DNA from 4 places in the Gilvimarinus sp. 1_MG-2023 genome. Region 4 is predicted to be linked to each of the others. Evidence: predicted binding sites of a transcription regulator. Region 4 holds the regulator's gene; each other region holds the start of a gene.
The links. Region 4 encodes sigma-54, which starts transcription at its own class of promoters, with help from an activator protein. Its sites were predicted from a motif close to TGGCACANNNNTTGCNNT; they were not measured.
Positions count from the first base shown of each region.

Region 1: a site for sigma-54 is predicted at 2,312-2,329, ahead of doeB2 (N(2)-acetyl-L-2,4-diaminobutanoate deacetylase DoeB2). Genes of this name have one in related genera too.
Region 2: a site for sigma-54 is predicted at 5,620-5,637, ahead of flgB (flagellar basal body rod protein FlgB). Genes of this name have one in related genera too.
Region 3: a site for sigma-54 is predicted at 1,632-1,649, ahead of Q4563_RS01810 (flagellar basal body-associated FliL family protein). Genes of this name have one in related genera too.

Region 1 covers NZ_JAUOSC010000002.1:251,194-258,722, forward strand. Annotated here, with positions in the region: gene Q4563_RS03960 (aspartate aminotransferase family protein) at 1-1,044, opposite strand, end outside; gene doeB2 (N(2)-acetyl-L-2,4-diaminobutanoate deacetylase DoeB2) at 1,092-2,252, opposite strand; partial or broken gene Q4563_RS23590 (PKD domain-containing protein) at 3,837-4,556, opposite strand; gene Q4563_RS03975 (polysaccharide deacetylase family protein) at 4,759-5,529, shown strand; gene Q4563_RS03980 (sugar MFS transporter) at 5,599-6,963, opposite strand; gene Q4563_RS03985 (LysR family transcriptional regulator) at 7,131-7,529, opposite strand, start outside.
Region 2 covers NZ_JAUOSC010000001.1:451,414-458,942, forward strand. Annotated here, with positions in the region: gene flgG (flagellar basal-body rod protein FlgG) at 1-590, opposite strand, end outside; gene flgF (flagellar basal-body rod protein FlgF) at 617-1,360, opposite strand; gene Q4563_RS01950 (flagellar hook-basal body complex protein) at 1,615-3,969, opposite strand; gene Q4563_RS01955 (flagellar hook assembly protein FlgD) at 4,005-4,721, opposite strand; gene flgC (flagellar basal body rod protein FlgC) at 4,732-5,178, opposite strand; gene flgB (flagellar basal body rod protein FlgB) at 5,189-5,587, opposite strand; gene Q4563_RS01970 (CheR family methyltransferase) at 5,782-6,639, opposite strand; gene Q4563_RS01975 (chemotaxis protein CheV) at 6,714-7,529, opposite strand, start outside.
Region 3 covers NZ_JAUOSC010000001.1:420,861-428,389, forward strand. Annotated here, with positions in the region: gene fliN (flagellar motor switch protein FliN) at 1-41, opposite strand, end outside; gene fliM (flagellar motor switch protein FliM) at 31-1,041, opposite strand; gene Q4563_RS01810 (flagellar basal body-associated FliL family protein) at 1,052-1,585, opposite strand; gene Q4563_RS01815 (flagellar hook-length control protein FliK) at 1,844-3,424, opposite strand; gene Q4563_RS01820 (Hpt domain-containing protein) at 3,529-3,870, opposite strand; gene Q4563_RS01825 (fused response regulator/phosphatase) at 3,893-5,596, opposite strand; gene Q4563_RS01830 (STAS domain-containing protein) at 5,618-5,923, opposite strand; gene fliJ (flagellar export protein FliJ) at 6,057-6,503, opposite strand; gene fliI (flagellar protein export ATPase FliI) at 6,511-7,529, opposite strand, start outside.
Region 4 covers NZ_JAUOSC010000003.1:203,672-211,200, reverse strand. Annotated here, with positions in the region: gene Q4563_RS06475 (YhdP family protein) at 1-39, shown strand, start outside; gene yjgA (ribosome biogenesis factor YjgA) at 61-582, opposite strand; gene Q4563_RS06465 (HPr family phosphocarrier protein) at 579-860, opposite strand; gene rapZ (RNase adapter RapZ) at 869-1,735, opposite strand; gene ptsN (PTS IIA-like nitrogen regulatory protein PtsN) at 1,741-2,199, opposite strand; gene hpf (ribosome hibernation-promoting factor, HPF/YfiA family) at 2,205-2,495, opposite strand; gene Q4563_RS06445 (RNA polymerase factor sigma-54) at 2,576-4,081, opposite strand; gene lptB (LPS export ABC transporter ATP-binding protein) at 4,212-4,937, opposite strand; gene lptA (lipopolysaccharide transport periplasmic protein LptA) at 4,939-5,466, opposite strand; gene lptC (LPS export ABC transporter periplasmic protein LptC) at 5,453-6,031, opposite strand; gene Q4563_RS06425 (KdsC family phosphatase) at 6,031-6,573, opposite strand; gene Q4563_RS06420 (KpsF/GutQ family sugar-phosphate isomerase) at 6,599-7,529, opposite strand, start outside.

The sequences.
Region 1 (7,529 bases), on a different contig from region 4:
GTGTACCGACTCGTACTTTTCTTCTAACGGGGCAACGGCGTCATACATAGCCTTGCCTTTGACTTTGACCTCATCCATTAAATCTGGCGTCTCGAAATAACCGAGCGCTTCAGCTCCAGCAATAAAACTGAGCCCTTGACCTCGGAAGGTGCCGGTGTGCTCACCCGGGTTCCAATGCTTGTCCACTTCGGGCTTAATTAAATTCATCGCCATAGGTGTACCCCAACCGCCGATACCTTTTGCCAGACAGATAATATCTGGATCAATGTCCATTTCATCGAAACTAAAGTACGAACCAGTTCGACCACAGCCCATTTGAATATCATCAATAATCAACAACGAACCAAGTTCTTTCGCAAGCGCAGCCAAACTCTGCAGCCATTCTTTACTGGCTACATTAACGCCACCTTCAGCCTGAATGGTTTCCACCAAAAAAGCCGCCGGCGGGGTCATGCCGGATGAGCCCTCTGTGTATAGCCAGCGCATCTGTTCAATCACATCTGCGCCGCCGCCGGGAATAGCGTTAGCCTCGGTGCAATCGAAAGGAAAGTGGGACACGTGCTCCAGTGGTACGCCTGACGCCGCGCGAAAAGCTTGATTGGCAGTACACGCCAGTGCTCCCAGCGTCATACCGTGAAAGCCGTGAGTAAAAGCAACTATCTGCGTACGCCCTGTTGCTCGGCGCGCAATCTTAAGGGCAGCTTCCACCGCATTAGTGCCAGTGGGCCCCATAAATTGCATTTTATGGGGCATCGAGCGCGGCTCCAGAATGGTAGAGGTAAAACGCTCCATAAACTTTTGCTTGGCCGTGCTGTGCATATCCAAGCTGTGCGTTACACCATCGGACTCGATGTAATTAATTACCGCGCGTTTCATTCGCTCGTTGTTGTGGCCAAAGTTCAACACTCCGGCACCGGCAAAGAAGTCAATATACTCTTTGCCTTGATCATCCACCTGAATCGCATTACTCGCCGTATCAAACACAACAGGATAGACACGACAGTAACCTCGGATTTCAGATTCACGCGCTGTAAAAATACTCATAACTTTCTCCTAACCTTGACACGGCTAAACAGCCTTCGATGTGGTACTTACTGTGGCATGGGTGCTCCCACTAACTGACTAAATAATTTCACCACTGGGTCGATCAATCGATCATTAAAATCGTAATTTGGGTTGTGACAGGCATAGTGATGATTATCACCATCATCGGCGCCAATAAGGGCAAACGCCCCCGGGACTTGTTTAAGGTAGTAGCTAAAATCCTCCGACGCCATGATCGGAATAGCAATATTCTCATCCAAAACCTGACCTGTGTTATTGCGGCACCACAAGCGACGCATATTTTGCGCATACTCGGCATGATTAATGGTGGCGTCATAGCGCGGATAAATATTCACCTCGGCGGTGACACCGTAGGCAACGGCAATTTGCTCAGAAATTTCAGTAATTAATTGATTAACTTGATCGCGTGCTGCTCGATCTGACACGCGAATGCTACCGCCAATTTTCGCAGTTTCGGGAATAACGGTGGGACCACTGGGCGCCTCAATTGAGGTGACACTAAGCACTGTGGCTTGCTGAGGGGGTAAGCGCCGGCTGACAATTTGCTGTAGTGCCTGTACCAATGCCCCCACCGCCAGCACAGGGTCTCGACACAGCTCAGGCTGACTGGCATGACCACCTTGACCGTGAAGAATAATGTCAAATGTGCCGTTACCACACATCACAATACCATCGGGGCAAACAAGCTTTCCAAACTCGATTGCAGGCCAATTGTGCCAACCATAAATGCAGTCAACATTTTCAAGGGCACCATCTTTAATCATCTCGCGAGCGCCGTGCCCACCCTCTTCGGCCGGTTGAAACAATAACGTCACAGGGCCCGATAATTGCGCTTCATGCTGTTTTAGCCACATCGCCGATGCCATTAGAGTGGCGGTGTGCCCGTCGTGACCGCAAGCGTGCATGCAACCCGCGCGAGTGGACGACCAGGGTTGGCCAGTGCTCTCATTGATGGGTAGCGCATCTATATCTCCACGCAATGCGATGTGTTGACCTGGGGCCTTGGGAGCTAATGTAGCGACCGTACCGGTTTCGGCACAAATTCGCCAACTAATACCGAGCAGATCCAATTCCTGACGAATACGCTGTGCTGTATTAAATTCCTGCCAACCCAGTTCAGGCTCACTGTGAAGTTGTCTACGCAGTGCCTGAGCTTGGCTGATAATCTCTTGCCACTGTTGTGTCATACAGCTCCTTAGAATCGATGGCAAAAACAAATAGAGGTTTCAGCCCTGATACTAGTCTCTACGCAAGGGTTGTTCCAATCGTTGACTGCATAAGTTTAATGCGAAAAAAACCACCAATAGCGACCCGTGACGGCGCACAGAGAATTTATGCGCCCCGAAACAGCGCAAGGAATTGTAAATTTAACGATTATTATGAATAACCACCCAAGCCCAGTTGAAAAACAGCGTTAGCCGTTACTGACTAACGCGGCTCCATACCTTATGGATATAGTCGCTCAAATGATGATCAATTATGTCGATAATTTAAAACCGGCTTTGACTTACCACTACCCGATCACCACTGACCGGCTCAACTGCCTGTAATTGTTGATGATAATCCTCACCACCCACAACATAGAGCAGCCCTGAGGCTGAGTGAAAAATCATATCCGCCGAACCTGACTCGCCCGAAGCAAGATTTTCTGTTACTACCTCACGCTGTCCAGTCTCGGAATCTACTACGGTCACATTGTTTTGTACCGCTGTCAGCAAATAGACCTTATTCAATACTTGATCGATCGCCACCGCCTCAGCCGACTCTAGCGGCATTGGACCAAAATCAATGCCTGCTCCATCCGAGATTAATCTCGAATAGGCCGGCTGCTGAGATTCATCCAAGGCCATCACGCTCACCGTGCCGGCCCCGCGATTTAATACGATCAACTCTTGTAAAGTTTCACTCCAAGACACTTGTACTGGCTCGGCAATAGAAACTTCAACCGTCTGCTCGTTGGCAATGACCGATGCCTCCAACGTGGTGACATTCAGCCCAACAACCTGCCCCGCCTGAGGATCTGCAATATAGAGATGCTCTTCGCGCATAAATAAACCCTGCGGCTGCTGTAAGGTTTCAGAATCGCCAACCCATTGTAGCTCCAGCTTAGTGCGCTCGCCGGTAGCGCCATCAACACTCAGTAACATGCCTTCATACTGAATGTAAGATGAATCACCCTCTCCAACCGTCACTTCATTCCATGCCGAAAGATAAAACTTGTTTCTAGCCAAATCGTAAACCATATCTGAGAAGTTATCGGCCACCGAACCTTGTTCGACATCCGCAAAATCGGTCACTTCAAGACTGCGAAAACCATTGTCTAGCTGAACCTCAATTAAATTTAAATCGGTGGCATCCTCGGCACGGCCTAACACCCAGACACTGCCACCTTCAGGGCTGGCAACAAGTGCGGTTGACTGCACCCAGTGGGCACCACCGCCTGGCTCATGTTCAGGTGCTATGATCAAACTCGACTGAGCATACCCAGCTCTTGCCTGATCATCCTCTGCAGTAACGGTCAATTGCGCGGTACCATTGCTAGGCAAAACAACATCACTGGCACGAAACTCACCAGAGGCCTGAACCACTGCGCTCACCTCGTTAACACCCCCGCTGACCATCACACGACTGATAGCGGCGCCGTCAGCCGTATTCACTTTGCCCACAACATCCACGGCACCTGCCGAGTAGGTGCCCTGAGCAGGCGGGAAATCTAGAGTCACCTCGGGCGAACTTTCGTCCGTTAACACCAGTGTTTGCTGCTGACGTTGACTGGCACCGTCATTATCAATTGCGACCACGCTAAAGGTAAAACGTGACTCTCCCTCAAAGGCCGGCACAGTAAAAGTTGCGCGAGTGGAGTCAGCGTCAGCTAAAACCACGCTATCTCCTTCAAGTTGCTGCCACTGGATGCTGCTAACAGTGCCGTCTGGGTCGTAAATTTCCGCTTGCAGCGCCACTTCTACTAACCCGCTCTCAGTCCTAAAAGGCGACAATTGTACAACCGGCGATTGGTTAACCCGCGCTACCGTTACCGACACGGCATCGGTAGATTGCGCGCCCTCATCGTCGATGGCGGCATACTCAAACACCAATGTCACCTGCTGCTCAGCATTGCCTGTGGCTGGAGCGTTAAATTGGATTTGACCATCCCCAAGCGCTTCTGTTGCCACGCTCGGCCCTGATACCTGTAGCCAAAATTGCTGGCTGATGACGCCGTCGTCACTCGCCTGACCGGTTAAGTTAACAGTCTCACCGGCCTGTACCTGAAGATTTTCGCCAGCCGAAACCAGTGGTGCGGAATTGGCCGCAACCGAGCTACTCGATGAGCTTACCGCGGAACTTACTGACGAGCTGACATTAACGTTGTCGTTCGAAGAGTCGTCCCCACCGCAAGCGGTAAAGCTTATAAACGCGGCAACTAACAATCCTTGCTTCAGTCGCGCTTTGTTTTTTTGACTGGTCATAACTTTCTCCTGAGTTAAGGTCATTGCCCATACTCAGCAGAAACCATACCAACAGAAAAAGCCCAATACTTTCAACATCTTATAATTCTTCTGGTTTATTTCATGCAAGGTTCATTGTAGTCTTTGCATTTATTTCCTAACTTTTACAGGCTGCGCGCAAAGACTGTAGTTGTCACTTGATATATTCTTCGCGACAGAAGATCAATAACTGATTAAGGAAATTGTGATGAAACGAACCTGTGTTTTTGTAGCCGCTGTGCTTTGCTTGCCCGCCCTTCATGCAGCGGAACCTAGCCCTTGGCCCGCCGGTCAAAAAACGGCGATTAGTCTGTCTTACGATGATTCGCTCAACAGTCAGCTCGACAACGCCATACCCGCGCTTAACCAATACAACTTCAAAGGCTCGTTTTACTTAAACCTATCAGCATCTGTTACCTATGATCGTTTGACCGAGTGGCGCCAGGCGGCAGCAGATGGACACGAGTTAGGCAACCACACCATTTATCACGCATGCAGCAAGTCGCAGCCGGGAACAGATTGGGTAAAGGCGTATAACGATATAGATAAGCGCACGGTCGAGCAGATGCGTGATGAAATCTTAGTGGCCAATGCATTTCTTCATGCGATTGACGGCAAACAAGGGCGCACCTTTACCCCGCCGTGTGGCCACACCGAAACCGCCAACGGTAACTATTTACCCGCGGTAAGCGATCTTTTTGTCTCGATTAAAGGATCGGAACAACCGCAACCGAAAAACTTTACTCAAGTTTTTCTTCCCCATGGCCAAAGTGGCGCAGAGTTGATCGGCATGGTTGAAGCCGCTAGCGCCGAATACGCATTAGTACAATTGATTTTTCACGGCATTGGCGGGGACCACCTATCCGTTAGCGATCAAACTCACCGAGAATTATTAGCGTATTTTGATAAAAACAAACAAGACTACTGGGTAGATACTTACATCAACATTATGCAACACGTTCAGAAAAACCTGCCTTAAACATTTTTCAATTCCACAAAAAAAGGCCCTGACATTGCTGTCAGGGCCTTTTTAATAACCGCTATTTTTTTACGCCTGCTTTGCTGCACTCTGTGCAGTTTTTTTACCACCCCAGCATGTGAGTTTGTGGCCTTTGAGCGCATAAAACAAGATGTATAAGTAAGCCGGCAACGACACCGCATACGCCAGCTGACCATCACCACTGTCGGCAAAGTGACCGTAAATGGGAGGCAGTACCGCACCACCGGCAATACCCATAATCAGCAGCGCTGCGCCTTTGGAGGTATAGCGACCCAAACCTTGTAGCGACAGCGGCCAGATTGTCGGCCAGCACATGGCATTGGCAAAACCAAGCAGAGCGACAAAATACACTGCATTGGGAATTTCGGGCATTCCAAAAAGACTCAAGGTTGTGGCAGACATCAGCTGATTTTCCATTGAGCCGGTCATAACACAAAAGGTAAAAATAATTCCGAGAATCGCCGATCCGGTCAACGCGACTTGCTGACTAATAAAGCGCGGTATCGCCACCACACCGATGGCGTAGCCAATAACCATAAAGATCATCGTGTACGAGGTCAGCAAAGATGTCACGGAACTGTCTAGACCAGCCTGCTTACCCAACAGCCCAATGGCGTCACCAGCGATAACCTCCACCCCCACATAGGAGAACAACGCCAACGCGCCCAACACCAAATGTGGAAATTGGAACACACCCGACAGACGGATATCACCGTCTTCTTGCCCCTCAATGACTTCGTCTTCAAGATCTGGGATCGGAGCAAAGATCATACCCACCCCCAACACGGCCAGCGCGATAGCCATACCGATATATGGGCTAACTAATTGACCGGCCAAATCATTTAACTTGGCATCGCGTGCAACTTCCGGCAATAGAGCTAGCTCAGCCTCCGATACGCCGGTAATACCCGACAACACCAAGGCGGTAAATACCACCGGCGCCACGACGCCCGCACCCTTGTTTAACAGCCCCATAATGCAGATGCGCACCGCCGCTGACTCAGGCGGCCCCAGTTTCACCACATAAGGGTTAGAGGCGGTTTGCAAAATGGTTAAACCAGAACCCACAATAAATTGTGCCAACAAAAAGATCGTAAAGTCGCGCCCATAAGCGGCCGGAATAAAAACCAAAGCACCGGCGGCAACAATAAACAAACCCAATGCCATACCGTTTTTATAACCTGTGCGCTCAATGATGTACGCCATTGGCAAGGCCATAAAGGTATAAGCGGCATAAAACGCCGAGGCGACCAACATGGCCTGGAACGCACTCAAATCACAAATAGTTTGCAAAAACGGAATTAGGGCCCCGTTTAGCCATGTCACAAAACCGAAAATGAAAAACAGCCCGGCGATAATCGCCATAGGAACAACCACACTACCCGTGGCCTGCGTTGTTTTTTGATCAGTCATAAACCTTACCCTTTCCAGCGTCGCCGAGGCCCAAGGCCAATGCGATCTTTATTGTTGTGTAGCTAATGCCAGCCACAGGCTAGCCGTTTCGATTTTGCTCATATATTCGTCTGATATACTGACATTAACCCCTAAAGACAACGTTGTCAATAATTCTTAGACTTAACTTATTTCCGCCCGCCCAGCTCTCGGTACTCCATTTGCGTTTTAATGTGCTCACGCATTTGGCAAGCCTGCGCAACAAAAGATTCAACGGTCGGCCGCACGGGATAATGAGCATAGTGAAGTTCCAACTCAATGGCTGGTAGCGCCGGCTGTAGTGCAATAAACACACACCCCTCACTTTGCAGAAATCGGATACAGGCGGGCGCAATAGCGACGCCTATACCACTTGCCACCTGACTGAGCAGGGTTTGCATGTGCGCAGCCTGCCTGACCACACGAGGTGAAAAGCCCGCCGCGCCGCAAGCGCCGATGATTCGGTCAAACAAATCGCTGGCCTGAGCACGCTCAAATAGCACAAAATTCTCTTGTGCCAAGACCTCAAGTGACAGCCGCCGGCGATT
Region 2 (7,529 bases), on a different contig from region 4:
GCAACGGATTCTACGAATAAGTTACCGCCTATCGCCTGCAGACCGGCGGGGTTAACAAAGTCCGCCAGTTGTATATCGCCCAGCTGTTGAGGTTCGACTTCCCCTTCAATAAATGCGTTCACTACCCCATCGGTACTGATGGTAATTTTGCTGGTATTTTCTGGCACATTAATCGCGGGTTCGATCAAAAAACCATCGGCATTAGTGACCTCGCCTTCACCGTTGATTTGCAGCTGACCATTGCGGGTATAGGCTACACTGCCATCGGGCCTAAGCACTTGTAAAAAGCCTCGACCGTTAATGGCAACATCAAGCGCTTGATCTGTCACCTGTAAGCTACCAGCGGTAAATTGCTTACTGGTACCGACTACGCGAACCCCTGTACCCAGTTGTAAGCCGGATGGGAGTTCATTATCTTGAGTATTCTGTGCCCCAGGTTGACGCTGGGTTTGATACAGTAAGTCTTCGAAGGTAACCGAATCCCGTTTAAAACCCACCGTACCCACATTGGCTAGGTTATTAGAGATCGTTGTAAGCTGTTTATCTTGAGCCATCAGACCCGTTTTACTGACATAAAGTGCTGCGTGCATGGTGTTTTCTCCTGTGCCTACAAGGCTTAGCTCATGCGCAATAAGCTGGATGAGCTTTCAGAATTTTGCTCAACAGTTTTCATTAGTTTGATTTGCATTTCGTACTGACGAGATAAAGTTAAAATATCGGTAAAAGAATCCACGGCATTGACGTTACTGCCTTCCAGCGCACCGGCGCTGACCTGTACTGTGGCATCAGCCGGCAAGATTGCTTGATTCAAATCACGAAACAGACCATCGGGGAATTTTTCCAATGTGGCCAGGTCGGGCTGAACTAACTTAAGGCGATCAATGGCAACAAGAGTTTCCGGACCTTCACCCTGCGCAACAATGGACAAGGTGCCATCGGCTCCTATAGCAATCTTTTCGATAGGAGGTAAAGCAATGGGGCCATTATTCCCCAGCACAGGAAGGCCACTGCCCGTGCGCAAAATGCCATTAGCATCGAGTTGAAAGTCCCCTGCTCGGGTATAGCCTTCTGACCCATCGTTACTTTGAACTGCAAAAAAACCAGTGCCGTTTATGGCCACATCGAGATCACGACCTGTCGCATTGATAGGGCCAGATTCAAAATCTGTGGCGGGTGACTCAGTTAAAGCGTAAGCACGAGTAGGTTGGCCATCACCGTAATAAACACCCATGGAACGCGCTTGCGCAAAGTCGGCGCGAAAGCCGGTGGTGTTTACGTTGGCCATATTATTGGCATGATTCGCTTGAGCCATCATGTTGTGCTTGGCTCCGGTCATGGCAATGTAGAGGGCTTTGTCCATACTTGACTCCGCTAGTTTTTTGTCACTTTGACGAAAAAGAATCTTCTAGCAGTGATATAGCAATGGCTGTGCCAACGGCAGATTTCAAACAAGAAAGGAAAGTATATTCTTTTTATTTCAACAACTTAGGTGAGTAAAGCGAGGCAAGTATAAAGGATGATTAGGCTAACCTATAAATTGACACACCAAACTAGATAACCAAGTGCCAAACAAGCGGCAAATAACTTCCGTTATTTGCCGCTTGTTTGGCTTTGTTAGCGCAGATTGATAATGGTTTGTGTAGTTTGGTTGGCCGTTTCGATGGTTTTGGCACTGGCCTGGAAGTTACGCTGGGCAATAATCAAATTTACCAGCTGCTCTGATAAGTCCACATTCGACTCCTCCAGAGCCCCCGAGTTGATGGTCCCCAGTGAGGCCGTACCAGGAGCACCAATAACAGCCTCACCAGTATCGGAGGTTTGCGCCCACATGGTATTGCCTGCAGGCTTGAGTGCCTCGACGTTATTGAAGTTTGCCAGTGCAACCTGACCCAGCACCTGGGCTTCACCATTAGTGAAACGGGCGAAGATAATGCCACTATCACTAACGTCCAAACCTGCCAGCCGACCAGTGGTATAGCCATTTTGATCCAGTTGCTCCACCCCAAACTCAGCACCAAACTGGGTAGAGCCCGCCAAATCAATCAAAAAGTTAGAACTTGAAGGCGGCTCAACCACAGGCACCACCCCACCTTGCAACACATTTAACGGCCCCAGTGATCCGGTTTCATTACCTTCATCATCAACCGGCGTCCAGTTAGAAACCAGCATTGTATCCGTTAACGACTCATTTAAGCTGCCGTCTTCGTTAAAATGCACATTGTAAGAGGCTCGAGTTGGCAAAGTGTTCTCTGGAGACGGCAAAGTTGGATCTGGGTCACCGACTTCTTGACCATCAACCTGTACATACATTACCCAGTGGTTGGGCGAGGTAGAGGCGTCAGCAGGATCGTATGGCTGTTTAACAAAGTACTGCGTCATTGTATGAGGGTTGCCCAGGCTGTCGTGGACCGTGGCAGAGGTGGCGTGGTTATAGGTGGCCTGATCATTAGGGTCAAAAGAGTTAATGGGCACCTCAGTAAAGCTTGCCGCCGTCAACGGAGCAAATAAATTACCTACCGCCGGCACGCTATCTGCAATGACATAACCTTCTTCCATCACAATCGACACTTCACCACCGATCACTAGGCCGTCATTGATACCGGTCAAGCTTTGCACCCCGGTACCTGAGCGGCCGATCACATCAAGCACACCAGGCGTGGCGTTCACGTCGGAGTCAAAGGCAAAACTTAAATCCGTTCCAACACTCGAGGTTATCACCAAATCACCTGCTGTATTAACCTCAGCGGTGACACCAGGCAAAGTCGAGGTAGATAAGGCGTTTATTTCTGCCGCAATATTTGCTGGAGTATTGGAGGTAAGCAACACACCGTTTAACGTCAGATTACTATTGGTGTTATCCAAAGTGCCCGATTGTACTGTTGCTTCGGTCGTTGCGGAGGCGGTGACACCAGCCAATGAATTAAGCTCCGATGCGGTCTGTGCTGCAGAAGCTCCATCCTCCGAATTGAAAGTCACTGAGCCGCCGCTTGGACCTTCAATTTCTAACGTCTGCGATTGATAACCGTTGTCGACGTTGGCGATCCCTGCTACCGACGCCGGCGCACCGGTCATCGCGGTAGACAACGCGTTTGCCCCAGTCACCGCGCCTAGCGTAACAGTACTAGAAACACCTTCATTGATATCACGCAGCTCAAGGTTGCCGCCGTTGGCAAACGCCTGAACGTTAATCGGGGTCGGGCTACTGAAAATAGCACTATTGATTAGGTTGGCAACATCTTGCACTGAGTTTGCGGTAGAAGAGTCAATAACTAAACTCAACGTTCCATTGCCCGAGGCTGGTGTGGAGCCGGCCAAAGTGACATCAAAAGTCGTTGGGTTAGCGGCAAAGTCAATCGGTACAGCCACAGCCCCTAGGTTCATCGTAGTGGTCGTGGCATCACTAATGCCAACCTGGGCAACTCCGATTGCTGAACCGTCTGTCGTGAAGCTTGAGCCGACGGACTCCAATACACTTTGATTAGCATTCAAGTTTAAAGTGGCCTCGACACCTGTGGTTTGGCGCGGCGCCTGTGTGCTTACATCCACCTGTAAATCGCTCAGCGTACCACTTACATTGCCATTATCATCGGCACTGTAACCTTGTAAATTCATTCCCGTATTGGTGACGATAAAGCCTTCGCTGTCGAGGCCAAAAGCACCCGAACGCGTGTAGAGCTGCTCCCCCTGATCGCTAACCACGAAAAAGCCTGCATCACTTACGGCTAAGTCCAACTGGTTTTCAGTGAAGTTCAGGTTGCCCTGACCAAATTGCTGGCGAATTTTTAGTAAATTAACGCCACTACCTGGGGCGTTTGAACTACTACCGAGTAAGGAGCCTGCGTAAACATCGCCAAACTCCACACGTGAAGTCTTAAAGCCGGTAGTACTGGCATTGGCGATGTTATTACCGGTGACTTCAAGATCAGTATTGGCGGCCCGGATACCGCTAAGCGCAACGTTAAATGGCATGGTCCGTTTCTCCTTTAGAAACTAGCCGCTTGGCATTAATTAAATTGAGTTACTTGGCTAATGTCGACAGGGCCAACCCCTGCCAAATTAAGCGTGATCGAACCATCATTACCTAGGGTAACGCTATTAACATTGGCACCCAGTGAGGTTTCCAGCTGTTCAGCTTCGCCATCGATCATGGCATTGACTTCAATTCGGTATTCACCCGGCGGTAGAGGCTCTTCACCGGCACTCCAGTCGACAAGCTCACCGTCCACCTCCATATACTGACCGTCCCAGCGGAAAACCATATCACCCGCTTCACGCCCATCGACGGGTACTTTACCCACCAGTGAGCCGCCCTCGCTGTAGATATTAATTTCCATAGCACTGGTCGACTGCTCCAGATTCAAAGAGCCGGCAACAATGCCGCCATTGGTCAGTAGCGCCGTATCCGTTGGTACGGAAACTGACCGCCCAACCAGCGATGAGGCTTGCAGTGCTTGATTCGACATAAAGTTGCCGTTGAAACTCTCAAACTGGCCATTGAGTCGCTCCAACCCCTCAACCGAACTAAACTGAGCCAATTGGGCAATAAATTCAGTATTTTCCTGAGGGCTCAAAGGGTCCTGATTATTCATTTGAGTAATCATGAGCTCTAAAAAAGCCGATTGCCCCAATTCATTGCTTGCCTCTTCCGGCTCTTTGTTCGCAATACTCAGGTTACTGAGAATATTGGCCGCTGAGGTTCCGTCGTTACTTACTTGTGTCACGGCAGACTCCTTACTGTCCTAATGTGAGTACGCGCTGGGCCATCTGCTTGGCAGCGTTCATCACTTCAACATTGACCTGAAACGAACGAGATGCCGAAATCATATTAGTCATCTCCTCCACCACATTGACATTGGGGTAATACACATAGCCCTCTTCGTCTGCCAAAGGGTGGTTGGGTTCGTAGCGCTGCTCATAGGGAGCATCGCTTTCAACCACACCCAAGACGGTTACCCCAGCACTGGCATCGCGATCCGCGCCACCAATAGCTTCAAGACGGTTAGTGCCTAAGGTGTCTTTAGCGACAGCGGCAAACACGGGTTGACGTGAGCGATAAACATCTCCGGCACTGGAGCTGGCCGACTGTGCATTAGCAAGATTACTAGCGGTGGTGTTCAGGCGCAGGCTTTGAGCATTCATGCCAGAACCGGCAACATCAAAAATAGTATTGAGCCCCATGGTATTACTCCTACTGTCCGGTCAAAGCCTTGCTCAGGCCTTTAAATTTTTTGTTTAGCAACATAAAGCTGGTTTGGAATTCCAACGCATTTTTCATAAATTCAGCGTGTTCAACCTGATCTTCGACGGTATTACCATCAACCGATGGTTGATGTGGCGTGCGGTAGTCCAAACCAGGACTACCGCTGGAACTGCCATGAATATTCAGGTGGCCTTCGTCCGTTTTTGCTAAGGCCCCGGGCATGTTTCCGGCAGCCTTAGCCAAGGCACTATGAAAATCAAAATCTCGAGATTTAAAGCCTGGGGTATCAGCATTCGCTAAGTTGTTGGCCAGAACTTCTGCCCGCTGTGAGCGAAGTTTAAGAGCCGGTTCAAATGCACCCAGTGCCTGATCGAAAGAAATTGCCATGATTGCCTCGTTGCGTTAGCGTCACAAGCAATAAAGCACAGGCCATGCCAAACCTAGAAATATCTAATATCTCATTGATTTTATGGAGTTTTATTTTTGATTGAAATATAAACGGGTACTGCAGAGGTAAGAATGTAAGGACAAGAGCGGCAAAGGCTTACCGCCTTTGCCGCTTAATCGAAAGCTGTAAATTGTTAAATAGCCCGGTAGAGGATACCTGGCTCACAGCGAACCATTTCAAACAAATTCGAGGCTGCGCCTACGCCTTCGGATGAACCGAGAAACAAAACGCCTCCGGGTTTTAAGCTGGCGTGTATTTTTTGCAGGATTTTAAGCTTTAGCTCGGCATTAAAGTAAATCAAGACATTGCGGCAAAAAACAATATCAAAACGCCCCAGCGCCGCGTAGGAATCCATCAAGTTGAGTGGGCGGAATTCGACCCGCTCCCGTACGGTTTGGTTTATTTGCCAATTATTGGCATCAATTGTGGTAAAAAATTGATTGCGACGTTCTACCGACAGACCCCGCATAACTGATAATCGGTCATACATTCCCTGCCTTGCCTGCTCAAGCACAATCGACGAAAGATCGGTTGCCACGACCTGCACAGGCCGAGCCAAGGCACCCATGGATTTCCGCTTATACTCTTCGGCAATCATACTCAGCGAGTAAGGTTCCTGGCCCGAAGAGCAAGCCGCCGACCAAATCCGGAGCGGACCATACATCTTATTAGCTGGGGCCATAAGATCGGGCAGGAGAACATTCTTTAAGTATTCATAAGGGTAACCATCGCGAAACCAAAAAGTTTCATTGGTGGTCATAACGTCAATAACCTGATCGCGTAAGCGCCGGTTACTATTCATTTTGAGTGCCTTCACCAACTCGGCAAAGTTTGGCAGGTTATACTCTTCTAGCAGCCGCCGAACCCTGTTGGCCACTAGATACTGCTTATTTTCGCCCAAGGCTATACCACAAGCGTCTTTTAGAAACACCCTAAACTGATCAAACTCTACCTGCTCCAGAGTATGTGAAGATTTAATCGGGCTACTCATATCAGTCCTTAACAACCACTAAACAACAAACCACTTTAAATAAGCAACCTATCTAATTGAATATAAAGGCCTTACTACTCATTACCACTTTCTTGTAGCAGGTCTTCCCCTGTGATCGCCAAAACCCTGTCATTCACCCGCTTAGCTAATTCATCGGGATGGAATTTAGCCAAGAAGTCATTGGCGCCAACCTTTTCCACCATGGCCGCGTTAAAAACACCGCTAAGCGATGTATGCAGCACCACATACATATCTTTTAGTTTAGGGTTACCACGTATCTCAGCGGTAAAGGTATAGCCATCCATTTCCGGCATTTCAATATCAGAGATGATCATTATCAGCTCTTGATACGGGTCTTTACCCTCTTCGATCATGCCATTGATGTATTCGAGAGCCTCCCGACCATCTTTTTTCAAGGTGGTGGCAATGCCCATAGACTCCACAACCCTTTGGATTTGTTTCCTGGCAATGGTGGAATCATCCACGATAAGAATATGTCGCTTCACCACCCTTTCACTTAACCCGTCTTCAAAAATACCTTCACTCACTGTTTCATCGACAGGCGTAACCTCGGCAAGAATTTTCTCAACATCGACAATTTCAACCAGGCGTTCCTCAACCTCGGTGACAGCGGTTAAATAGTGCTCTTTGCCGGCCCCCATGGGCGGTGGATGAATATCACCCCAATTCATGTTAACAATACGCTCCACCGCACGAACCAGAAAGCCTTGTAAGGTTCGATTGTACTCCGTGATAATGACAAAACATTCTTCGATGTTCTCCAGCGGTTTGCGGCCAATAGCCAGATTCATATCCATTATTGGCATCGTGCCGCCGCGAATATGAGCCACGCCCCGCACTACTCCACTGCGCCCGGGTATCTCATTCAG
Region 3 (7,529 bases), on a different contig from region 4:
TCGGAATCTTCACCAGTGTTTGTTTCATCATCATTTGCCACGTGAATTTCCTCCTTCAGTAACAGTTATATTGTAAGCGCTACTGTGATCTATAAACTCGTTAATTTTAAATGCCAGATTACCTTTGTGCTGCCCAAGCTGCGTACGAAATACAGGGACACCATTGGCAGTCATTACATGTTGTGAGGGCCATTCAATTGGAATGACATCACCTGCTTCTAAATCCATTATGTCGCGCAGTGGGATATCACATTGAACCAACTCGCACTCTAAATCCACCGCTGCCGCTAAAACGTCTTCTCGCAGTGCTTTTACCCAGCGCTCATCTTGCTCTTCGCTGTCGCTTTGTAAGCCTGCATCTAACACTTCGCGGATCGGTTCAATCATTGAATAGGGTATGGTGATATGAAGCTCGCCACCGCCACCGTCAAGTTCTATATGAAAAGTACTGACCACCACGACTTCACTAGGGCTCACAATATTTGCCAATGATGGGTTCACTTCAGAGTTAATGTATTCAAACTCTATTGGCATTACAGCCTTCCAAGCTTCACCCAAATCGATAAATACCTGATTCAACACCATCTGCACAACACGTAACTCAGTGGGTGTAAACTCACGGCCTTCAATTTTGGCATGGCGACCATCACCACCAAAAAAATTATCTACTAATTTAAAAACCAGTCTGGCGTCTAAGATGACTAACCCCGTGCCACGCAGCGGTCGAAACTTAATCATATTTAAGCTGGTAGGTACATACAGGGTATGCACGTATTCACCAAACTTTTGAATTTGTACCCCGCCAACCGACACATCGGCGGTGCGACGCAGCATATTAAACATGCTGATACGGGTGTAACGAGCAAAACGCTCGTTGATCATTTCCAGGGTCGGCATACGCCCCCGGACAATTCGATCCTGGCTTGTTAAATCATAAGATCGTACCGCACCTGGGTCACTGTCGGCATCGGTATCAATATCGCCATCATCAACACCATGTAACAGCGCATCGATTTCATCCTGACTTAATAAGTCCTGCACAGCTCAACCCCTATTGTAAGACCATGTTGGTGAACAAAACTTGTTCTATACCCGGCTCACCAATCTCTTTTTCCAGTACCTGCTGTATTTTTAGCAAGGCTTGCTGACGCAGCAGCTCCTTGCCCTCAGCGGTTTGCAATTCTTGGTAGTCCTGATTGCGCAGTAACATCACCATCGCATTTCGCAAGGCTGGCATGTGCAATTCTAGCGCCGCAACCACATCGTTATTGCGTAACATTAAGGTTACATGTAGCTGCATATACCTTTGCCGACCGCGCACCTCGTAATTGGTGGTGAAGTCGGGCTTCATGGGATAATAAATAGCCGGCTGAATCTCGGGCGCTTCCTCTTCGATCTCTTCAGCTACCTCATCGGTCAATAGCTCTTCATCATCCTCAGAACCATTGAGAAGGTAGAGCGTTACGGCGACGGACACCCCAATCAACAGCAGTAGTATCAAGGCAATGATTATCCACTTTTTTTTACTGCCAGCGGTTTTTGGTTCTGCGCCAGCTTCGCCACCCTCTTGATCTTCTTCCGCCATGTCAAATTTCCGTCATTTGCAGTATTTATCGGTATTTTTGATTACTTCAGCAAAGGTCGTGCCATAGGCTTAACCCTTATATCTCTGAAGTGTATCGGACAGCGGGGAAAGGAACAATGAAGAAATAACGCAACAAAGTAGAGGCAATAGACTGGCGGGAGTATCTAAGGATCTTAATTACACTCCCTCGGTTAATGGTTAACCGGGGGAGTGTAATTCAGCAGCTGTCGCAGGAAATAGCATATAAACCGATTGCCCTTAGGCATATTGATCGAGCAGCCCCACCGTGGAAATGACGGTTGGGGAGCCTTGTTCAGATTCCCCCTGTGAAGCCTCTCCCCCATGACCACCCGCCTCACCTTCAGAATCACCTTCATGACCTGCCATCTGCGGCTGATCTTCGCTGGAAACATCGACATCCACCTGAGTCATACCTTGTTCGGCCAACATTTCCCGTAAGCGGAAAGCGTTTTGGTCTAGTGCCTCACGCACTACCGCATGATGACTGGTGAAATTAACCTGAGTCTGCTCGTTATTGATTGAGATTTTCACCTGCAAGGGGCCAAGGTCGGGAGGGTCTAATCGGATTTCAGCGGTTTTAATACCTTGCTGTGCCAAAAGCACCACTCTTTGATTTACCGCCTGCCCCCAATCAGGGCTTTGAAAACTGGTAGTCACCTGAGCCTGAGCCACTGGCACCCGAACTTGACCTGATGCCTGAGAGACTTGCTGTGTTAGCTGAGCTAGGTTGGCCACATTGTTAATGGAGGAACGATCACCTATTCCCTCACCACGACTTGAAAATAAATTATGCAGCTGGGCAGCCTCACTGACTAAGCGGTTTTTCTCACCTCCGGCTTGGGGCAGCAGGCCGGCAAATGGATTGTCGGCCTGCAATTTAACAATGGCTGCACTCTCGCCAGACTGGGCCTGAGTCTCTCCGCCCTGCCAGGCAGCTGCATTATTGTTAAACCCAGTGCTATCGGCTAAGCGTTGAGAAAATGGGTTATCGCCAGCCATTACCGCAGATTTCAGCTGGGCAATGGTCGACCTCTGAGCAGAATCCAATACACTCGCCAGATTTTTTGCCACCTGAGCAAGTTCAGCGACTTGTGCGCGTAACCCCGCCATCCCCTCTGCCCCCTGAACTTGAGCCAAGAGGGCATTTTGCAGATCGTCAGACAGATCGCTTCGAGCTAAAATGGCTTTTAGCTCCTCCAATGCAGCCTCCCCATCCTCGGCTGTTGCCAATACTTGATCAAACTTAGCCAGGATCTCGTCTAGGGATTGAAGCTGTTTAACCGTGCCTCCCTCGAGCAAGGCAGAGAGCTCAGGAGAGAGTTCATTGAGTTGCCCTTGCGCCAGCATCAAAGATAATAGCGTTGATTGATCTTCAGCGGGCAGAGCCCTAATAGCGTTTGCCTGCGAGTCAGGCAGAGAAGCCAACAGCTTTTCTTGTTCGGGAGTTAATGAGTCATCTACCGTTGACTGAGAGCTCGAATCCACTGCGTTTGAGTGGTATCCCGGCTTATTCGCAGAACTTGCCGCGGAGCTTTTAGAGTCTATTCCTGTATGCGCTTCAGTAACCCTGTCATTTCTGTCGTTGTACTCAAACCGCTGGGGATTGTTTTGCTGAACTTTACTGGACGGGCTTTGGTTTTGCGCTGTATCAGAGCGATGACTAACAGCAGCAGGCTTAGAGGCTGCGCGTACAGATGCCGTGGATTGCATAACACTAGAGAATAGATCGCCAGAGCTTGCGGTTTGGCGCCCGCTTTTGTCTGCACCAGGCAGGTTCTGCAGGTTCAGTAACGCACTGATGGTGGTTGAGTCGGCCATTTTTCGCTATCTCCTGTCAAAAACGGCAAGCCATTGCCGCTTTAGTCGTCTCTTGTTTTACTTACCTTAAGAGATAGCAAGTGAAGTGCCAGTTTAGTTGAGCTTTATAAATAGATATCCAGCTGACTTTTCACTATTTGATATTCTTCTTTAATATCAATGATTTGAGACTCCAAGTCTTGCAAAATCCCTGCCTGAGCTCGATCTTCAACGTTCTTGCAGAGTCTGACTAGCTCATTAGCACCGATGTTACTGCTGCTGCCTTTAAAGCTGTGGGCCGCGCGCCTTAGCTCTTCGGCCAAACCTGCGGCCAAGGCTTTTTGCATATCCTGTATTCTCTGCTGGGAATCACTGAGAAAGGTTTCAATCAAACGCTGAAAATCCTCCTCCATTACCTCTTGCAGTGTTGCCAAGGTTTCGTGATCAATGTGATTACTCCCGGTCATGGGCACACCTCGTTATTATGATTTAATCATCCACTCGCCAGCGGTACTGAGCTTTAACACAATTGCCGGGGGGCACCACCTGCAGTGAGTCACACAACGAAGAGGCGAGCTTAAGCCCCCGGCCACTGTACTCTTTTCCAGTGTCGCTTAATGCCAACCCAGACACATCATAGCCTACCCCACTGTCTTCAACCGTGATTTCTAAGGTGCCGCCACCTTCCGAGGTCCGATGCTTAAGCTCGATTCGAATATAACCTTCGACAACCTCTCGGGTTCGCTGTTTGCGTAGCTCGTAGTAGCGCTCAAAACCCGCGGGATCATTTTTAAGCTTAGAATCCAAACCAAGCACACCATGCTCTAAGGCGTTGGTATAAAGCTCTGAGATAACGGTATACAAAGTGCCGCTGTGGTTGCGCAGTCCCGGCACCTCCAGCAAAACACTCAGTAACAATGGCAACGGATCAAAAATAGAGAAACTTGAAGGTTTCACTTCAAAGGCTAGGCTCCACTCCGCCAATTGCGACTGTGCCTTAGCCGGTTCAGACTGTTCTTTAAAAGCGACCTCTACCGGAGCCATTAAAATTTCTATTAGAGATAGATCATCACTTTTCTCAACATCACCGGAAAATTGCTTAACTTGATGTAACAACTCAGAAAACAACTGGGAAGGATCTTTGTTTTTAGTAAATGAGGCGAGCAACCTCTGTTCACCAAACATCTCCCCGTCGGCGTTTCGAGACTCGTGAATACCGTCAGACCAGAGATAGACACGTTCGCCGTGATCGAGCTGAAACAAGACCGGATCGGCTTTAAAGTCTTTATTGTTCAGAACACCTAGCGGTAAATGGGTCGACTTGATTGGTTCAATCGTGCCATCGTTATGATAAATATAAGCCGCCGGCAGGCCACCGTTCCAGACTCGAATCGATTTTTTGCGAAAATTCACCTCAACCATGGCAGCGCAACAAAATAATCCAACCGGCAGAATGCCTTTCAGCTTACCGTTAATCTCCGACAGTATATCCACCATCGAAAAGCCTTTATTGACCATGTCATAAAAGGTGGTTGCCAGTGGCATAGCGCCGATAGCAGCCGGTAAGCCGTGGCCGGTAAAGTCACCCAACAACAGCATCATATTACCCGCCGGGGTGGATGAGGCCACCATTACATCGCCATTAAAAACCGCCAAAGGTGAGAGGTAATATTGCAAGCTGTCGGTATTTAAATCGCCACCGCGGGTAATATTGTCGAATACTTGTTTGGCGACCGTTTGCTCTTGCAAAAAATGTTCGTTGTGCAAGGCAATTTGATCACGCTGATTTAGCATGGTTCGATTCATGGTTCGCATGCGGTAAAACGCTTTGATTTTTGCCTGCAGAATCACTCGATTGTAGGGTTTTGATAGGAAGTCATCGCCGCCGGCTTCAAGACATTTCACCAGTGATGGCGTGTCAGTTAATGAGGTTAAAAATATGATCGGAATAAGCTCTTCGCCGGCCAATATTTTGATTCGACGGGCCGCCTCAAAACCATCCATATTTGGCATTAAAGCGTCGAGTAAAACAACATCAGGGCGTAATTTCTCAAATTTTTTCACGGCCTCAACACCATCGCGCGCGCTGATAACCCGATGCCCTTCTTTTTTAACAATAGCTTCCAGAATCAACCGGTCGGTATCGGTATCATCCGCAACCAGTACGGTAATCTCCCGATCATTGCGTATCACATCCATGCCCCTGTACAGGTGCTAATCTATAGTGAAAAGCTGTTCGAAATTCGAGATTGTCAAAATACGTTTGACATCCGTACTGGTGTTTTTTATTTCAATACTGGCATTGTCGCCACCGGCGTGATCGCGCAGGAGCAAAAGCATACCCAGAGCCGAGCTGTCTAAATAAGCGGTATCGCTCATATCAATCACATAGCGGCTGGGTTTGGCATCCAAATTTTCGTAGGCGCCCCTAAAATCCTGATGTGAACTGAAATCAAACCGCCCGTTGATCGCGATAGTGAGAATTGTTCCATCATCGGATACCGTGGTAGATATTGCCATATTTAACCCCGTTGCCTAATTACCTGTAATTCCAGCTGTCTTATCGTAGACACCTGTGAACCTGTCCCTATCAGTTAACTGCAAGAATAGCCTATTTTGGCGCTTAAACGTAACCATAATCCTCAGTATTGAGCTAATCTTTAGGGCGATTCAAAGCCGCAGCCGCCATTTCATCTAACTCTTTCTGTAAACGGCGTTCGGCGTCTTTATCCTCACCAGCTCTAAGCCGATTAATCAGCTCTTCAATAGATTTACAGCGGTTGTGTTGAGAGAACCAGTGCTGGCGAATTTTAGTTAATTGAGCTTCAAGCTCGCTCAGCTGTTGTTGCTGCTGTTCTAGCATAGCTTCTAGATTATGAATAAAAGCGCTGTAGTGGGATAACTGCCCAGGTGACATGGCCAACTGCGTGTGACTCATTCGTTCAAGATAATTTTGCCGGTATTCGGTCAGCTGGCCTAGCTGTTCGCGCTGCTGTTGGACGATCTGCTGGTGCTGTTGCAGGTAACCGGCCGCCTCCTGCTCGTGCCGTTTCGCGACCATGAGCACAACCCCCATGCGCTCGGATCGACGGGCAGCCACCGGTTAGCTAGCCTCTGCCGTGTTCGGCGGCCAGCGGGCTGGGTGCCGCTGCCGATCGAGGATTGGCCGGGCCTTTTTGCAAGACGGCATTAAGATTGGTAGTGGATTCTGCCATATGCACGGACTGAGTGAGCCCCTGCTGAATAAAGGCACGCAATTTGGGGAAACGCTCAATGGCCTCATCTGTGGCCGGATCGGTGCCTGGACTATAGGCGCCAATGGCGATGAGATCACGATTTTGCTGATACCGCGACAGCATCTGCTTAAATTTCTGCATCGCTTTAAGCTGATCTTCTTGAACGATATTGGGCATGGCGCGGCTAATAGAAGCCTCGACATCAATTGCAGGGTAAATACCTTCTTCGGCCAGCTGACGCGACAAAACAATGTGCCCATCGAGAATGGCCCTAGCCGAGTCGGCTATGGGGTCTTGCAGATCATCCCCTTCGGTTAAAACCGTATAAAAAGCAGTGATGGAGCCCTCTCCCTCGGCGGCGTTGCCGGCCCGCTCCACCAATTCTGGAATCTTGGCAAATACCGACGGCGGATAACCTTTGGTAGCAGGTGGCTCACCAATGGCCAGGGAAATCTCCCGCTGAGCTTGGGCAAAACGAGTCAGTGAATCCATCAACAGGAGTACATTGAGCCCCTGATCTCGATAGTACTCAGCCACCCGACTGGCCAACTGTGAAGCCCGCAGGCGCATTAAGGGAGCATCATCAGCCGGTGAGGCCACTACAACCGCACGTGCCAGCCCCTCTTCCCCCAGGATATGATCAATAAACTCTTTAACCTCGCGACCGCGCTCACCAACTAACCCCACCACTACGACATCGGCTGTGGTGTACTTGGTCATCATGCCCATCAACACACTTTTACCCACCCCGCTGCCGGCGAACAACCCCATACGCTGGCCACGGCCCACGGTAATTAAGGCATTTATAGCCCGAATTCCGACATCCAGCGGTTCACTGATGGGGTGGCGTTTAAGCGGATTAATATCATTGGGAAGACTGTCAAGGATGT
Region 4 (7,529 bases):
GAATTTTTAGGCGTGGCTGATAGTGCTGCGAATGATTGATACCGTTTTTGAGTTTCTAAATTATTGGTGTGCCAGCACAGTATCACGCAAGTAGCGGAATAATTTGCGGGCATGAGCAGGAGCTTTCGCTTGGCTTTTCTCTTTTTGCGCCATTCGAACCAATTGTCTTAAATGCTGGATGTCGACATCGGGATGATTGCTAATAAATTGTTGCAATGTGTCCGGGTTGCCGTCGATAAGCTGGTCGCGCCAATTCTCCACTTGATGTTGACGCTGAGTGTTGAGTGAATGCTTGGCGTTTAGATTGTCCAGTTGTTGTCTAACCTGTTCGCCGTCTACCTTACGCATGACCTTGCCGATAAACTGAAGGTGTCGACGGCGAGCCTCCCGCTGCCTGATGCGGTGCATCTCTTGAATGGCCTCCAGCACTTCGCTGGGAAGGTCGAGGCTTAGCAGTTGGCTATCACTTAATTCCGTCAGCTCCTGCCCCAGTGCTTGCAGAGCGTGCATCTCGCGTTTGCGTTGAGACTTGCTCGGTAGGTCATCAAACTCTAGGTCGTGCTCTTGATCTTGATCGTTCATGGTGTGTCTTCGTCCAATTCTTCAAAGCCCGACTCAATTAATGAGCAGATGGCTTCCAGCGCCTGATCGGCATTGTCGCCACAAGTGGCGATGTGTAATTCTTTGCCCAATCCGGCCGCGAGCATCATCAGCGCCATAACACTGTGGCAATTGGCATTTTTACCTTCACAGGTCAGTTCGATTTGGCAGTCGTATTGATTGGCCACGGCCACCAATTTGGCGGCGGATCTGGCGTGTAAGCCCTTGCGGTTAATTATGGTCACAACTCGGGTTGGCATGGGAGGCTCTATTGTGGCGCGTCTAATTCTCTGTGACGAACCTGCACATTGTCCAGTTCACCTGAGAATTGTTGTTGTAGCTTGTCGCATAAATAGACCGAACGATGCTGACCGCCGGTACAGCCAATAGCGACAGTAATATAGCTGCGATTATTAGCTTGGTAGTGTTGCCACCAGCGACCTAAGAAGTGGGTTATATCTTGTAGCATGTCTTGTACTAGCGGTTCTGAATCTAGAAAATCAATAACATCGACGTCGCGTCCAGTTTGGCTGCGTAGACTTTGCTTCCAGTGCGGATTGGGTAGGCAGCGTGCATCAAACACGATGTCGGCATTGTTGGGCGGGCCGTGTTTAAAGCCAAATGACTCAAATAATACTGCCATGCCATCTGAGTGAGGTTCGGCAATACGAGATTTAATCAGCTCGCGCAACTGATGCAGGTTTAGATCCGTAGTGTTGATGACAAGATCTGCCGCATCTCGCATGGGCTCAAGTAACTGGTGTTCGGTTTCAATTGCTGCGGTCAAGTGGCGATGTTTGTCACTCAGTGGGTGTTTACGTCGAGTTTCACTGAACCGCTGCACAATTTTTTTGGTTTCAGCGTCTAGAAAGACAACGGTAAAGGGTAGGTGAGCATCTTTATGATGTCCTACCATTGAGGGGAAAATTTCTAAGTCTTGCCAAGCGTCGCGAATATCGATGCCAATGGCAAAATTTTGATTGTCCGCGTCTTTGTGCAGTTGAATTTGAGTGATTAGCGCAGGCAGCAGGCTTACCGGTAAGTTATCGATACAGTTATAACCGGCATCTTCCAGCGCGTTTAGCGCGGTACTTTTCCCCGAGCCCGACAAACCACTGACAATCACCAAATGCATAGTGGTTAGCCTGCTGGTGACTGGGTGGCAGCGGCAAAAAGCGCTTGCGGGTTTTGCGCAGACCGCAATGCCTGGCGAAACTGATTGTCATTAAGCGCGCTGGCCAGCGCGGCCAGCGTTTTTAAGTGTTCGTCACATGACTCCTCGGGAACCAGCATGGCAAATAATACATCGACCGGTTCACCATCCATTGCATCGAAGTCAATGGGGTCTTTTAAGGTGATTAGTGCGCCCAATGTACAGTCGCAACCTGGTATGCGTGAGTGGGGGATGGCGATGCCATGGCCAATACCGGTAGAACCGAGCTTCTCCCGCGCGATTAAACGCCGAAATACGTCATCGGCGTCGAGCATGGGTGAGTTCTCGGCAATGGTATTGGCGAGGATCTCTAGTGCGCGCTTTTTACTGACCCCTTCGATATGGCATAGGGTGCGTTCTGGGGATAATATTTGAGAGATTTCCATGAGTATTATCTGTGGCTTTTCAGCTTTTCTTTGTGTTTGATCACTTGACGGTCAAGCTTGTCGGTAAGGGCGTCAATGGCGGTGTAGAGATCTTCGGAGTCTGCATTAGCAAAAATGTCTTTGCCGCTGACATGTATGCTCGCTTCAGCTTTTTGGGTTAGTTTTTCCACAGTGAGAAAAACATTAATGCTGGTGATGAGGTCATTATGGTGCGTTAACTTTGCAAATTTATTATGAACATACTCTTCAATTGCTTCGGTTACCTCAATGTGATGACCGCTGATGTTTATTTGCATATAGCTATCCTCCTGAATCAGGGTGGGCCTATCCCACCCAGCCGGCCGCAATAGTGCCACCGGTGCATAAACAGACTGTATCAGACAATGCTTTTACGTTCATTTGATGGTGGAATATTGAGCGACTCTCGATACTTGGCAATCGTTCGCCGTGCGACCCTTATTCCCTGCTCGGCCAGCATGTCGGTAATTTTGCTGTCGCTGAGTGGTTTTTTCGAGTTTTCAGCTGCCACCAATTTCTTAATGATAGCGCGGATTGCAGTAGACGAACACTCACCGCCTGAATCGGTGCTGACGTGAGATGAAAAAAAGTATTTCAGCTCAAAAATACCCTGGGGGGTGTGCATATATTTCTGCGTAGTCACCCGCGAAATAGTCGACTCATGCATTTCTACCAACTCGGCGATATCGTGTAACACCAAGGGTTTCATGGCTTCTGCGCCATACTCCAGAAATCCTCGTTGCTTTTCCACAATACAGGTGGCGACTTTCAACAGGGTTTCGTTACGACTTTGTAAGCTTTTTAGAAACCAGCGGGCCTCTTGTAAATTGTTTTTCAAAAAGGTGTTTTCGCTGCTGGAATCGGCTCTTTTAACCAGTGATGCGTAATCGGAGTTGATTCGTAACCGGGGAGCTATATCCGGATTAAGCTCAACGGTCCAGCGCCCTTCACGTTTATCGACAAATACGTCGGGCACGACATACTCGGTTTCGCGAGTGTCAATAGCGTCACCCGGGTGGGGGTTGAGGGTTTTGATTAGGGCAACCGCCTGCGCTAACTCTGGCTCTTTTAAGCGTGTTTTGCGCATTAATTGCCGGTAATCGCGGCTGGCGAGCATGGGGAGATATTGTTGAACGATTTGCTTGGCGGCATCCAAAAAAGGTGTGTCGGCGGCAAATTGGGTCAGCTGAACCAACAGACACTGCTCTAAATTCTCGCTGCAGATTCCCGATGGATCGAATTGTTGCAATCGGTGCTGTACAGCTTGCACCTCATCCAGTTCAAGCTCTTCGAAGTTGGGTGCTAAGCCTTCAAAAATTTCTTCCAGAGTAACGCTCAGCAGCCCGCTGGGCTCTACAGCGTCAATAATGGCCAGAGCGATGATTTCATCGCGCTCAGACATCGGTGTTAAATTGAGTTGCCACATTAAGTGGTCGTACAGTGTTTCAGTACTGCCACGACGGCTTTCGAAATCTGAGTCGTCGCCCTCGTAGTTGCTGGCCGGTAGTGCCGGCGCAGAGCTCTCGTAAACATCATCCCAGCTGGTGTCCACCGGGAGGTCCTGAGGGATTTCTTCGTTCCAATCGCCTTCAGCATTGTTTTCAGGTTCGGTTTCAGTGGCTTTGGCGGATTCTTGAGTGAGGCTGCTGGTCTCATTAATAGCAGCTTCTTGTTCGGATTTTTTTTCCGCCTCGGTGCTAGGCTCGTTGTTCTCTTCGGTTTCCAGCATGGGATTGGAATCCAGCGCCTCTTGGATCTCCTGCTGGAGGTCCAAGGTCGACAACTGCAGCAGACGAATCGCCTGTTGCAGTTGGGGGGTCATAGTGAGCTGTTGGCCCAGTTTTAATTGTAACGATTGTTTCATGGCTTCTTCAGTACGATCTTGCAGACTATGGTTTGAGTTTAGTCAGCATGTCGCCCCCAAGCAATAGCTCCTAGCAATCTTTATGCCTAACAAGGAGAATTAAGTATATGTCAAGGTGGCGAACCGGCTTTTAGAGCATAAAATGCTCGCCAAGGTAAACTTTGCGCACTTTCGCATTGTTCAGTACTTGTTCTGAACTGCCTTCGGCGATGATATGCCCTTCGCTGACGATATACGCTTTTTCGCATACACCTAAGGTTTCACGGACATTGTGGTCGGTAATCAGTATACCGATATTGCGGTCTTTTAAGTGGAGGACAATCTGTTGGATATCGCTGACGGAGATAGGGTCGACCCCGGCAAAGGGTTCATCTAAGAGGATAAACTTAGGGTCGGTGGCAAGGGCTCGCGCTATTTCTACCCGCCGTCTTTCACCGCCTGACAGAGCCATGCCCAGGCTGTCGCGAATGTGGGTGATGTGGAACTCTTGCAGTAGTGACTCTAACTGCTCTTCGCGTTCGGCCTTAGAAAGCTCCTTGCGAGTTTGCAATATGGCGAGAATATTATCCGCGACAGATAATTTACGAAATACTGAAGCCTCTTGTGGTAGATAGCCAATACCCGCTTGGGCACGCCCGTGGATGGGCATATGTGTCAGGGATTGATCGTCGATGGCCACTTTGCCTTTATCGGCGCGAACCAGGCCGGCAATCATGTAAAAGCAAGTCGTTTTCCCCGCCCCGTTGGGGCCGAGTAGGCCGACTATTTCGCCGCTTGATACGCTTAGGGAAACATCAATGACGACTTGGCGCCCTTTATAGCTTTTGGCCAGATTATCTGCGCGTAGTGTCGACATATTACTGCTCTATCAGTGCCGGGGGGATGGTCATTTGAATGGGTTGGTCAGATTCATGATCGCCTTCGGCGCTGACCAGTTCGCGGTTGATGTCGTAGCGAATCTCATGACCTTGCATAACCGCGCCGTCTTGCTCCAGTAAAGCGCCTTTACTTAGCGATACGGTATTGTTGGCACTGTTGTAGGTAATAATGCCCGCCTTAGCGCTAACCACGCCGCGATCAATGCTCGGTTGCTGCTCAAAGTGGGCGGGTGAGCCCTCGGCAGTGATTTGTTCAACGCTATTGTCTTGATCGAATTGAACCACAATGGTGTTGGCGCGGATGATCAGTGAGCCCTGCTGTAGGCGGGCCTCGCCAGTGTATGTAACACGACCATTTTTCTGATCGAACGTTTGCTGGTTCGCTTGCAGCTCAAAATTTTGCTCGCGATCACTGGGTAGGCCAAAAGCAGTTGTGCTGACGATTGCCAATAGCACAGTGAGTACGCAGTGCTTCAGTTTAGCGGGAAGCCTTTTAGTCGGGAGCATAAATACCTTTTACCTCAGACAGCAGTGCCACACGACCTGAGTCGAGATCGGCGGATAAGCCGACGGCGCTGGTAGTGCCGCGAGCGCTTTGCATGGTAACAGGTTTATCTGTTGTGGCAATTTGCTCGTGAGTGTTTACTAAGAGATCTTCGGTAGTGACATCCAGTCGGCCGTAGCGTGGATGCTCGCTATAAGCGTTGACGGTGCCGCTTAGCTGAAGAGTCTGTTGTTCAATATCCGCTATTCCCTGGTTGGCGACTAGGTGCCAGGGGTGACTGGAATTCTCACTCAGAAAAGTGAGTTCCGGTTGCTCAATATAACCCTCGGTGGTATCAGCGGTTTTAAAGTAGGTGACTTGGCGCGCTTTAAGGGTGTGGGTCAGTCGGCCGCTGTCATCGAATGAGCGATCGGTCATTTCTACTAGATAAACCTCGGGAAAATCTGGGGTGCTCGTCTCGCCGGCGCCTTTTACTAAATCGTTGGGTGAGTATTGCAAGGCGCTGTACAGCAAACCGCTGACCAGCGCAATGGTAATAATCCAGGATCGCGGTTGACGAGGTCGCATTAAGCTTGCTCTGGCGGTAAGTGCTGGCCAATGGCCGCGCGATAGTGCCCCTGCGCTTGCAGGAGTAAATCGCATGCTTCGCGTACGGCGCCATCGCCGCCGTTACGGTGACTGACCCAGTGCGCGTATTCAGCTACCGAAGCGTGCGCGTTGGGAACGGTTAGGGCCAGGCCCACGCGTGTCATGATGGATAAATCGGGCCAGTCATCACCCATGTGGGCAATTTCTTCGGGTTTTAAATTAAGCTGGTCAAACACCTCTTGCAGCGCTTGCCATTTATCTTCGCGGCCTTGTATCACCAAATCTACCCCCAGCTCTTTAGCGCGCCGGGCGACGATCTCGCTCTTGCGCCCTGTGATAATGGCAACTCGGACATCACTGTACTTTTGCAGGCTCCTAATGCCTTGTCCGTCTTGGGTGCAAAAACTTTTCATCTCGTTGCCGTGATTGTCATAGTAAAGCTTGCCATCGGACAGAATGCCGTCGACATCGAGAATCAGCAATTTTATCTGTTTGGCCAGTGCCAGTGTTTGTTGAGTCATAAGTAAGTACTTGTATCTGAGGGCATTAGACCACACCCGCCCGCAAAAGGTCGTGCATATGTAAGATGCCACAGGCCCGGTCGCCTTCGGTGACCACCAGTGCGGTAATCTTGGCTTCTTCCATCACTTTTAAGGCTTCAGCCGCTAAGGTGTCACGGGCGATGGTCGTGGGGTTGGGGGTCATGATGTCACGCATGATGGCAGAGTGAATATCAATGCCCTTATCTATTTGGCGGCGCAGATCACCGTCGGTAAAAATGCCAATAAGCTTCTCGCCTTCAAGGATGGTGGTCATACCGAAGCCTTTGCTGCTCATCTCTAGCAGAGCTTTTGACAGGCAGTCCTCGGGGCTGGAGATGGGTAGCTGGGGGCCGGTGTGCATCAGGTCTTCGATCTTGAGCAGTAGCTTGCGCCCCAAGGTGCCGCCCGGGTGTGAGAAGGCAAAATCTTCGGCCGTGAAACCACGCGCTTCCAGCAAGGCGATGGCCAGCGCGTCGCCCAGGACGGTGGTGACTGTGGCGCTGGACGTGGGGGCTAGTGCCAATGGACAAGCCTCGCGCTCAACTTCAATTGATAGATGAATGTCGCAGCTCTTGGCTAAGGTGGAGTCGGGGTTGGCGGTTAGGGCAATCATGGGAACCCCTAGGCGCTTGATCAGGGGCAGAAGAGTAATCAGCTCGCTGGAGTTGCCCGAGTAAGAAATGGGCAGCAAAATATCATCGCGAGTTAGCATGCCGAGGTCGCCGTGGCTGGCCTCGCCGGGATGCATAAAGAAGGCTGGGGTGCCGGTGCTGGCCAGTGTCGCGGCAATTTTTTTGCCCATATGGCCGGATTTCCCCATGCCGGAAACGATAACGCGCCCCTTACAGCCGAGCATAAGTTGACAGGCTCGGGCGAAGTTACCGTTGACGCGCTGGCCCAAGGCTGCGACCGAAAGGGCCTCCTGCTCAATGGTG